2 regions of the Lentilactobacillus hilgardii genome follow, and region 1 is predicted to be linked to the other one. Evidence: predicted binding sites of a transcription regulator. Region 1 holds the regulator's gene; the other holds the start of a gene.
The links. Region 1 encodes Rex, which represses fermentation and respiration genes when NADH is low (regulators of the CRP and FNR family bind a similar motif). Its sites were predicted from a motif close to TTGTGAANTANTTCACAA; they were not measured.
Positions count from the first base shown of each region.

Region 1 (5,249 bases):
TATCTGCAGTCGCTGTCACTTATGGGCCAGGGCTGGTTGGCGCTTTGCTCATTGGCGTGACAGCAGCAAAGGCGGTTGCTTGGGCACATCATCTGCCTTTGATTCCAGTTAATCACTTGGCAGGTCATATTTATGCTGCAAGATTAGTCGAACCAATTGAATTTCCGGCAATGGCATTAGTCGTTTCAGGTGGTCATACGGAGCTTGTGTATATGCCCAAGGAAAATCGATTTGAAATTATCGGTGAGACTCGAGACGATGCTGCGGGCGAGGCATATGACAAAATCGGCCGGGTTTTGGGAATTAATTATCCTGCTGGAAAACAAGTCGATGAAATGGCTCATAAGGGTCATGATACTTTCCATTTCCCAAGGGCAATGGACCAAGATGATAATTTCGATTTTAGTTTTAGTGGATTAAAAAGTGCCTTTATTAATACGGTTCACCATGCCGATCAAATTCATGAAACTTTGAATAAAGATGATCTTGCAGCAAGTTTTCAACAAGCTGTTATTGACGTTTTGGCTGACAAAACAAAACGAGCACTTCAAGATTATCCGGTTAAGCAGCTTATTTTAGGCGGTGGTGTTGCCGCTAATAAGGGATTGCGCAATCGTCTTGAAAAAGAACTACAAGCATTTCCGAAAACTTCTTTGGAGTTGGTACCACTATCATTATGTGGTGATAACGCTGCTATGATTGGAGCTGCTGGTGAAATGTTGTATCGCCATCGAGTATTTACAAATGCAACGCTAAATGCTGATCCCAGTTTGGAATTTGAATGGATTAAGGAACCTGCAACTAATTAATTTAGGTAATGATCGATAGAAATTAATTAAATATTCTTGAATATAAAAGGACTAACAGTCAGGGTAAGCCAATTTTGTGGTTTACTTTGCTGTTGGTCCTTTTTATGAATTACTCAATATCTTCTAACTGAAGACTCTTTTGCTCCCATTTACTTTCAGTTTCTTTGATTTCCTGATCGACCATTTCAAGTTTCTTCTGAAGATCGGACGCCTTATCTAAGTCGTTAAAAACTTCTGGCTGAGCCATTTGATTTTCAATATTATTTTTACTTTTAGACAGTTCGTCTAACTGGGATTCCAAATCGGTGACTTCGCGATTTAGTTTTCGAACTTCCTTTTGATTTTGTTTATTGACTTCATAGTTCTTTTTATCAGTCGTTGACGTGGTAGCCTGCGCGGCTAATTGAGCGGTTCCCTGTTTTTCCTGCTCATGTTCCTTAATCGCAAGCTGTTCATCTTTTTTATCAACATAGTAATCATAATCACCAAGGTAAAGGGTTGTTCCTCTTTGTGACAGTTCAACAACGGATGAGGCAACTTTGTTGATAAAATAACGGTCATGGGAAACAAAGAGAATTGTACCATCAAAACCATTTAGCGCTTTTTCCAAAACCTCTCGACTATCAATGTCTAAATGATTGGTTGGTTCATCGAGAATTAAAAAATTATTGTGTTGCATTGCTAACTTTGTTAAAAGTAAGCGGGCTTTTTCACCACCGGACAAATCGTGAACCATTTTAGCAACGTCATCTCCAGAAAAGAGGAAGCTGCCTAAAACGCTTCTAATGTCTCCTTCGGCTGTAGTGGGGTGATCATCCCAGACTTCGCCTAAAACCGTTTTGGAAGGGTGTAGTGAGGCTTGTTCTTGATCATAGTACCCAGTGTCAACACCGGTTCCAAATTGAGCCGAACCCTTTAAAAAGGGAATAATGCCAAGAATGCTTTTTAAAAGGGTGGACTTACCAACCCCATTGGGGCCGACAATTGCAATGGCCTGATTTCTTTTGACATCCAAGTTGACTGGTTCTGAAAGAATCTTTGTATAACCAACTGCTGCGTCAGTGACCTTTAAAATGTTGTTACCGCTTTTGGATTTTGGTGAGAATGTGAAACGAACACTTTTACCGTCAGACGTTGGCTTTTCAATTCGGTTCATTCTCTCAAGCTGTTTTCTACGAGCCTGGGCTTGTTTTGTAGTAGATGCTCTCACAATATTTTTATCAACGAAGGTTTGGAGTTTGGAAATTTCAGCCTGTTGCTTTTCATATTCTTTCCAGCGAAGGGAGATTTCTTGTTGCTTCTTTTGGGTGTACTGTGTGTAATTTCCGGCGTAATGTCTTAATGTACCGTTAGCCAGGTCATAAACTTCGTTAACGATACGATCAAGAAAATATCGGTCATGTGAAATAATCAATAACGAACCGCTGTAGTTTTGAATATAACTTTCCAACCAGGTAATCGTTTCGACATCCAAGTGATTGGTTGGTTCGTCTAAAATTAACAATTCAGGTTTTTCAAGTAGTAGTTTTGCAAGTGCTAATTGTGTTTTTTGGCCACCTGAAAGTTCATTAATCGGTTTATCGTACTGGTCCTTATCAAAGCCGAAGCCATGGAGAACGCCACGTATTTCCGCATCATAGCCATAACCATTATGCTGTTCAAAATTGGCTCGAACAGTATCATAAGTTGCTGAAATTTGGTGAAACCTATCCGATTTTGGATCCAGCGTGCTTATTTGAGCTTCAAGTTCATGAATCTTAGTTTCTTGTTCCTTGAGTTTCGCAAAGACTGACGACATTTCTTCATAAATTCCCTTATCGGAATCTAATCCCGTATCTTGCGCCAAATATCCGATTGTGAGATTCTTTTTTGTTGTTATTTGACCGCCATCGATGGACTGCTCGCCGATGATCATTTTAACTAATGTTGATTTGCCGGCACCGTTTCGGCCGACTAATGCAATGCGACTTTTTTCTTGAATTGATAAGTTTACTTTTGAGAATATGTTAATACCATTAAATCTTTTGGTTAAATCTTGGGCTTGTAAGATTATCAACGATCCAGCCACCTTTCTTTTATCCTTATAAGTTTATCATATTGTTGATTTTGAGGCGATTTAGATGGGATGATGTCTCTAATAGTGACATTTCTTTGTTAATTTCAAAGCTAATATTTGAAATGTATTTCACAAGATGGTATCTTATGTTAGAATACTAAGTAAAGAGAGATTCACAAAGTGCTCAGTTAGCAAAATTAATGAAATTTAGGAGGAAATTTTCGTGACAGCTGAAAATATTCCACGTGCGACCGCTAAACGGTTGCCAATTTACTACAGATACTTAAATATATTACATGACACAGGCAAAAGTCGGATTTCTTCAACTGAATTAGCTGAAGCTGTTCAAGTAGATTCTGCTACCATCCGTCGTGACTTTTCATACTTTGGTGCATTGGGGAAGCGTGGATATGGTTATGATGTGGATAGCCTGCTTTCGTTTTTTAAGCAGATCTTGAACCAGGAACATTTAACCAACGTTGCATTGATTGGGGTTGGCAACTTAGGACACGCCCTGCTGAATTTTAACTTTCACAAAGATGGTAATGTTAGGATTTCGGCAGCCTTCGATACTGATGATACAATTATTAATAAGATTGAGGACGGCGTTCCAGTCTATCCAATTCAAGAACTGGCACATCAACTTCAGGAACAGCAAATCCAAGTGATTATTTTAACCGTTCCTTCAAGCGCAGCTCAGGCAGTAACAGATGATGCTGTTGCAGGCGGTGTAAAGGGAATTTTAAACTTTACACCAATCAGACTTTCCGTTCCTGACGATGTACTTGTTCAAAACGTTGATTTAACTAACGAATTGCAAACGTTGATTTATTTTATAGAGAATTTTGGCAAGTAACCATATAAAGCGTCATAAGTGGCAGGGGACAATCTTTATTATGTTGTGAAAGACAAACTTTCACAACATAATGGGAGTCTCTTTATTTTGTGTGTCAGCAATATATTTGTGAGTGATAGAAAAGAGGTCAAGACAGTTATCGTCCTGATCTTTTTTTATATTTAGCGCATGATGACGTTGGCCTTTAATCTCCTGACGCTATTGTAACAAGAATTGATCGCATTGATTGAAAAACGCTTGAATATTGCAATGTTTATGAAAAATCCTTGCAATTCCGCTCAAAAAATAATATATTATAAGCAGTGATTAGCACTTCTGTCATATGAGTGCTAATGATGCTAAAAATTGTTGTAAATGGAGGGACTAACGTGTTAAAACCATTAGGAGATCGCGTAATTATCGAAAGAGAAGAAGAAGAGGAAAAAAACGTTGGCGGCATTGTTTTAGCTGATAACGCTAAGAAAAAGCCTCAAACAGGTACAATTGTTGCCGTTGGGGAAGGCCGCGTTTTAGATAACGGTCAAACTGTTGCCCCAGTTGTTAAAAAGGGTGACAAGGTTATGTTCGATAAGTACGCTGGTACGGAAATTGAAGATAACGACAAATCCTATTTAGTTTTGCATGAAAAAGATATCGTCGCAATCGTCGAATAATTGAATTGCGGATAATTGATTCAACAATTTAATAATTTAATCAAAATAAATTTTTGAGGTGAAAATTGGAATGGCTAAACAAGTTAAGTTTTCTGAAGACGCTCGCAGCGCAATGCTTAAAGGTGTTGATAAATTAGCAGATACGGTTAAAGCTACAATTGGTCCTAAGGGTCGTAATGTTGTTTTGGAACAAACAGCTGGTACACCAACAATTACTAATGATGGTGTGACAATCGCCAAGGCAATTGAACTACCTGATCATTTCGAAAACATGGGCGCAAAGTTGGTTTCTGAAGTTGCTTCAAAGACTAACGATGTTGCCGGTGATGGGACAACGACCGCAACTGTTTTAACACAAGCAATCGTGAACGAAGGCATGAAGAACGTGACTGCCGGTGCTAACCCTGTTGGTATTCGTCGTGGTATCGAAACAGCCACTAAAACTGCTGTTGATGCACTTCACAAGATGTCACATGACGTTAAAACAAAAGATGATATTGCACAGATTGCGTCAATTTCATCAGCTAATCCAGAAGTCGGTAAGTTAATTGCCGACGCAATGGAGAAGGTTGGTCATGATGGTGTCATCACAATCGAGGAATCACGTGGTGTTGAAACCAGCTTGGACGTTGTTGAAGGTATGCAATTTGATCGTGGCTATATGTCACAATACATGGTTACCGATAATGACAAGATGGAAGCAGATCTTGATAACCCATACATTCTTGTAACTGATAAAAAGATTACTAACATTCAAGATATTTTACCACTTCTTCAAAAGATTGTGGAACAAGGTCGTTCACTTTTGATCATTGCCGATGATATTGGTGGAGAGGCATTGCCAACACTTGTTTTGAACAAGATGCGTGGTACCT
Region 1 covers NZ_CP047121.1:1,973,799-1,979,047, reverse strand. Annotated here, with positions in the region: gene tsaD (tRNA (adenosine(37)-N6)-threonylcarbamoyltransferase complex transferase subunit TsaD) at 1-809, shown strand, start outside; gene GQR93_RS09285 (ABC-F family ATP-binding cassette domain-containing protein) at 919-2,865, opposite strand; gene GQR93_RS09280 (redox-sensing transcriptional repressor Rex) at 3,089-3,721, shown strand; gene groES (co-chaperone GroES) at 4,090-4,374, shown strand; gene groL (chaperonin GroEL) at 4,445-5,249, shown strand, end outside.

Region 2 (5,249 bases), 770 kb from region 1:
CAATTTGAAAAATCCAACTCCCGGATTTCCCAAACCGACGCCTTATACTCTGGGTGCTAACCGCTTTGTTCCGCACACTTGTATCACTTATTTCTATACTTTTACATTATAGTCATATTTTTCAAAAAAATAACCACCGATCATTTAAAAAGTGATCAGCGGTTATTTAATAGTTCTTAAAAATTAACTTTCATGAGTTAACCGTTCTAGATGTGCTTTACTTCTCAACACCTTTTCCATCGTAATCATCCATCATGATCTGTTTCAAATCAGCAATTAATGGTTCCTTAGGGTTGGCAGTTGTACATTGATCCTCATATGCAAGTACTGACAGACGATCAACGGCAGCATCAAACTTATCTTTGTCAACACCCCATGCTTTTAAGCTAAGGGTAACGCCAACCGAATGAGCCAAGTCGATAATCTTTTGAACAAGGCCTTCTACCAAGTCCTCGTCAGTCTTTCCTTGAATACCAACATAACGGGCAATTTCAGCGTAATCCTTGTTAGCACGGAAATATTCATACTTAGGCCATACGGCAATTTTTTCCGGTAACTTGGCATTGAAACGGATAACGTGTGGCAATGTGATTGCAATCGCAATTCCGTGAGTTAAGCCGAATTCTCCACCAAGCTTGTGGGCAACAGAGTGGGTAATTCCCAAGAAGGCATTACCAAAGGCCATCCCTGCTAGTGTTGCAGCATTGTGCATTTCTTCACGCGCATGCTCATCACCATTATAGGAGTTAGTCAGATTTTCAAAAACTAACTTGATTGCTTGCAATGACAATGGTCGTGTATAATCCGATGCCATTACTGAAACAAATGATTCAATACCATGGCAGAGTGTATCAAGCCCAGATGCAGCAACAGTCCCCTTTGGAACGGTTTGAACAAACTGAGGATCGACAATTGCAACATCAGGTGTCAACGCATAATCAGCCAATGGATACTTAACGTGAGTCTTGGAATCAGTGATAACAGCGAATGGCGTTACTTCTGATCCTGTCCCTGAAGTTGTTGGAATAGCAATCATTTGGGCCTTACGTGGTTTATTGAAGCGGTAAGCCCGCTTTCTGATATCAATAAATTTCTGTTTTGCACCAAAGAAACTGGTTGTCGGATCTTCATAGAATAACCACATGTTCTTAGCGGCATCAAGCGGCGAACCACCACCTAAGGCAATGATGGTATCAGGTTTAAATGAACGCATCTGAGCAACACCTTTTTCAACTGTATCAGTTGTTGGATCAGGCTCAACATCTGAGAAAAGTGAGTATTCAATTTCATTTGGACGACGCTTTAATTCATCCAAAACTGTATCTACATATCCATGTTCTACCATTCCAGGCGTTGTCACAATAAACACTTTATTGATGCCTGGCATATCATCGAGATATCGAATTGATGTCTTTTCAAAGTATACCCGTGGTAATTTAACCCATTGCATATTATTTCGTCTCTTTGCGATCGTTTTAATGTTTAATAAGTCGTAATCGGTAACGTTATGAGAAATTGAATTTGCACCCCATGAACCGGTTCCCAACGTTAGAGATGGTGTCATTTCATTATAGAGGTTTCCAATACCGCCAAAGCCTCCCGGTGTGTTAACAAGGACTCGGGCAGCCTTCATCTTAATGCCGAATTTAAGCGCAATATCGTCATCAGTTGTCTGAATAGCAGCTGTATGCCCCAAACCACCATAGTTTAAGAGTTGTTCAGCAATTGAAAAGGCATCTTCATGGCTTTTGGCCTTATAAACACTGATTACCGGGCTCAGCTTTTCGCCGGATAACGGGTACTTTGGTCCGATACCGGTCATTTCAGCTGCTAAAACCTTGGTGTTATCCGGGACTTTAATCCCTGCCAATTTGGCAATTCCTTTTGCGGATTTACCGGCGATTGGGCCACGAACACCCCCACGCTTAGGGTCAAACATTGCTTCAGCCAATTTTGGCTGGTCTTTTTTGGTAACGAAGAAGACACCGTTTTTAATGAAGTTTTCTTTCACATCATCATAAATTTCGTTATCAATAATGGCGCTGTTCTCAGTTGCACAAATCATACCATTATCAAATGTCTTTGAAAGAACAATATCGTTAACGGCTCGAAGAATATTAGCCGTTCTTTCAATATAAACAGGACCATTACCGGGACCAACACCTAAAGCAGGTTTGCCGGTTGAATAAGCAGCCTTAACCATTCCCGGACCACCGGTAGCAAGTGTGCTTGCTACACCAGGGTTATTGATTAATTTGTTGGTTGCTTCGATACTTGGTTCCTCGATCCACTGAATGGCACCTTCTGGGGCACCGGCCGCAATTGCAGCATCACGAACAGTTTTTGCAGCTGCAACGGATGACTTCATTGCTTGTGGATGGAAGCTAAAGATAATCGGGTTTCGGGTTTTCATTGCAATAATCGATTTGAACAAAGTTGTTGAAGTTGGGTTGGTAACCGGTGTAATTCCGGCAAGAACCCCAAGAGGTTCGGCAACTGTGATCAGCTGGCGTTCCCTATCGTCTTTGATAACACCGACCGTCTTATGGTCGCGAATGCTATGCCAGATTTCTTCGGTTGCATACATATTTTTTATGGCTTTATCTTCAGCGACTCCCCGACCGGTTTCTTCAGCGGCCATGAGTGCCAAATCCATATGTTTATCTTGACCGGCCATTACCATTTCATGGGTAATGTGGTCTACTTTTTCTTGATCAAATGAATCCATGATTTCGAGAGCTTTTTGGGCTTTTGAAACTAACTTGTTAATCATATCGTCAACATTGGTTTTTTCTGGTTTTGTCGTCTTGAGTTCTTTTACTTTATTCTCAATCATTAGTTAGCCTCCGTGAAAATTCTTTCCGAAAAATTCTTTGTTATCTATTTCACAAAAATAACTATACCACGATTTTTTTAAAAGTAAATACTTTTGTTTACTAAATCACAAAAGTTCTTTCATCCAGTTACATCCCTTTAACAGCAGCTAAGGACGAAAAAAAGCACCCACTGGATGGATGCTTCTTTCATGAAAACGGTTCCATTATTTATATGTGAATGTTTTCACTACTTGCTGATTTTCGTCAATGGCTTTTCAATGATCTTTAATAATGTTTCAGACTGTAACCGATCAATTATGACATTAACTGCTACCTGCATTAATTTGTCATTTAAATTTTTTTCCTCTAACGCCTGCCCATTTCGATTAGACATATTTTTAAACGAGAACATGAGTCGCTTAATAAAGTTATCATAAGCTTGTTGCGGATAAATATTAGCCGTTACCTGATCGATTCCATGGCGAATCGTTTCCAATGAAAATGCCGGCTTTAGTAAGCTAATTAAGATGACATCTGCAATCTGCATGGTTTGATACTTCTTTTTAACCGGTGCCATAATAGCTTTATGCTTAACATAGTTATTAATCATTGCCGGCGTGACGCTGTCTACGCCAATTGGCCCCAACGTTTCATTTACCAAAGCGGTCACTTGATCCATATATAGTTCAAATTTAGGTAATTCTGCCCAAAGCGGTAGTTCAACTGTCTTTAATTTATCTTCCCATTTTTCATATAAGTCGTACTCTTCGTTAATGGATGGCATTGTCATCACTCCCTATAAACAATTATACCACATTATCTAGTCATTAAAACTAGATGAAATAGGTTAATAAAAAAGGATTGACAAATCGCCAATCCAATTCTACTTTTTTAATGTATTCAGCCCTATTTATAATTTTGTTTATTGGCCGCCCGTTCTCTTTTTCGAACTTCCCTGCGATCCAATACTTTGGCAATCACACCCTGCATAAAGATATAAAGTGGGTATGCCGTCGCAATTAGCGGCACAGCATACAACCATATATCTTTATTAAAGAATGATACAAGCGAAAAGACGTCATTAAAGAAAACGATGATTGCCAGAAATGCCGCCAACACAAGAATATCCATCCCAAATTTCAATCGATTCCAAGGCCGTGAGACCAGAACCAGTGCCAACCAGCAAATTGCTCCGGTCAGAAGGACACATAAGGTTGATGTGAATTCATAATGCAGTCCAAAGAATCGGCCCACGATTTCAATCACCATAATATAACCAACCACACACACCGCAGCCGGAGCCGACACGATTAGAACCTGACGCATAAATTGGTTGGTAATCCGACTGAAGTTGGGTTCCAACGCTAGAAAGAATGATGGGATACCTACCATTAAAGACGTAATTGGCGTTAATTGAATAGGCTCAAACGGATACTGCATTGCCAAGAAAACAAAGATTAACGACAACGCAACGGAATACATGGTTTTAATCAGGTACATGGAAGCAACCCGCTCAATATTGTTAATCACTCGGCGACCTTCATTCAACACATCAATCATCGCGTCGAAATTAGAATTAATCAGCACGAAATCAGCGATACTTTTGGTACTCTCACTTCCCGAAGCCATTGCAATACCACAATCAGCCTGTCGTAATGCCAGCAAATCATTAACCCCATCTCCGGTCATTGCAACAGTATGCTTTTTTTCTTGAAGGGCACTAATCAACCGCTTCTTTTGATCCGGTGTAACCCGTCCAAAAACAGTATTTTCAGTCACAAGTTGTCCAAAATCATCGTTATCACTAACAGTTGACATATCAATGCTGTGGCCTGCATTTTGAATACCCGCGTTCTTAGCAATCGTCGAAACCGTTGTTGGATCATCTCCGGAAATCACCTTAATCGTAACATCCTGATTTCTAAAATATTGGAACGTATTAACCGCATTCGGCCTGATCACATCTGAAATCAAAATCAGGCCAATCATCCGGGGATTCCCCAAAGGCTTTTCGGCATCAAGCAAATCAACCTTGGCAACAGCCAAAACTCGAAATCCTTTTTTGGCATATTCTTGAATTTGATTTTTAGTGTCAGCATCCAACTGATGAAAAATAAATTGTGGTGCGCCGAAGACGTATTCACGGCCATTTGTAAATTCGACACCGCTCCATTTACGCTGCGATGAAAACGGTACAATCGTCGAAGCGGCCATATTCGGATCCTCAATGGCATTTTTAATGGCATTTGCTGTTTCGTTGGTATCACCGGTACCATAAGTAATGCCGGCGACAATCTTTTCCAACTCCGCCGTTTCTATACCGGTCATCAACGGAATGGCTTTTTCAAATTTTAAATCACCACTGGTAATCGTTCCGGTTTTATCCAAACAAATCACGTCGACTCTCGCCAATGTTTCAATCGCAGGAAGATC
Region 2 covers NZ_CP047121.1:2,744,716-2,749,964, forward strand. Annotated here, with positions in the region: gene adhE (bifunctional acetaldehyde-CoA/alcohol dehydrogenase) at 218-2,836, opposite strand; gene GQR93_RS12985 (DUF1836 domain-containing protein) at 3,064-3,600, opposite strand; gene GQR93_RS12990 (cation-translocating P-type ATPase) at 3,723-5,249, opposite strand, start outside.
Region 2: a site for Rex is predicted at 2,874-2,891, ahead of adhE (bifunctional acetaldehyde-CoA/alcohol dehydrogenase). Genes of this name have one in related genera too.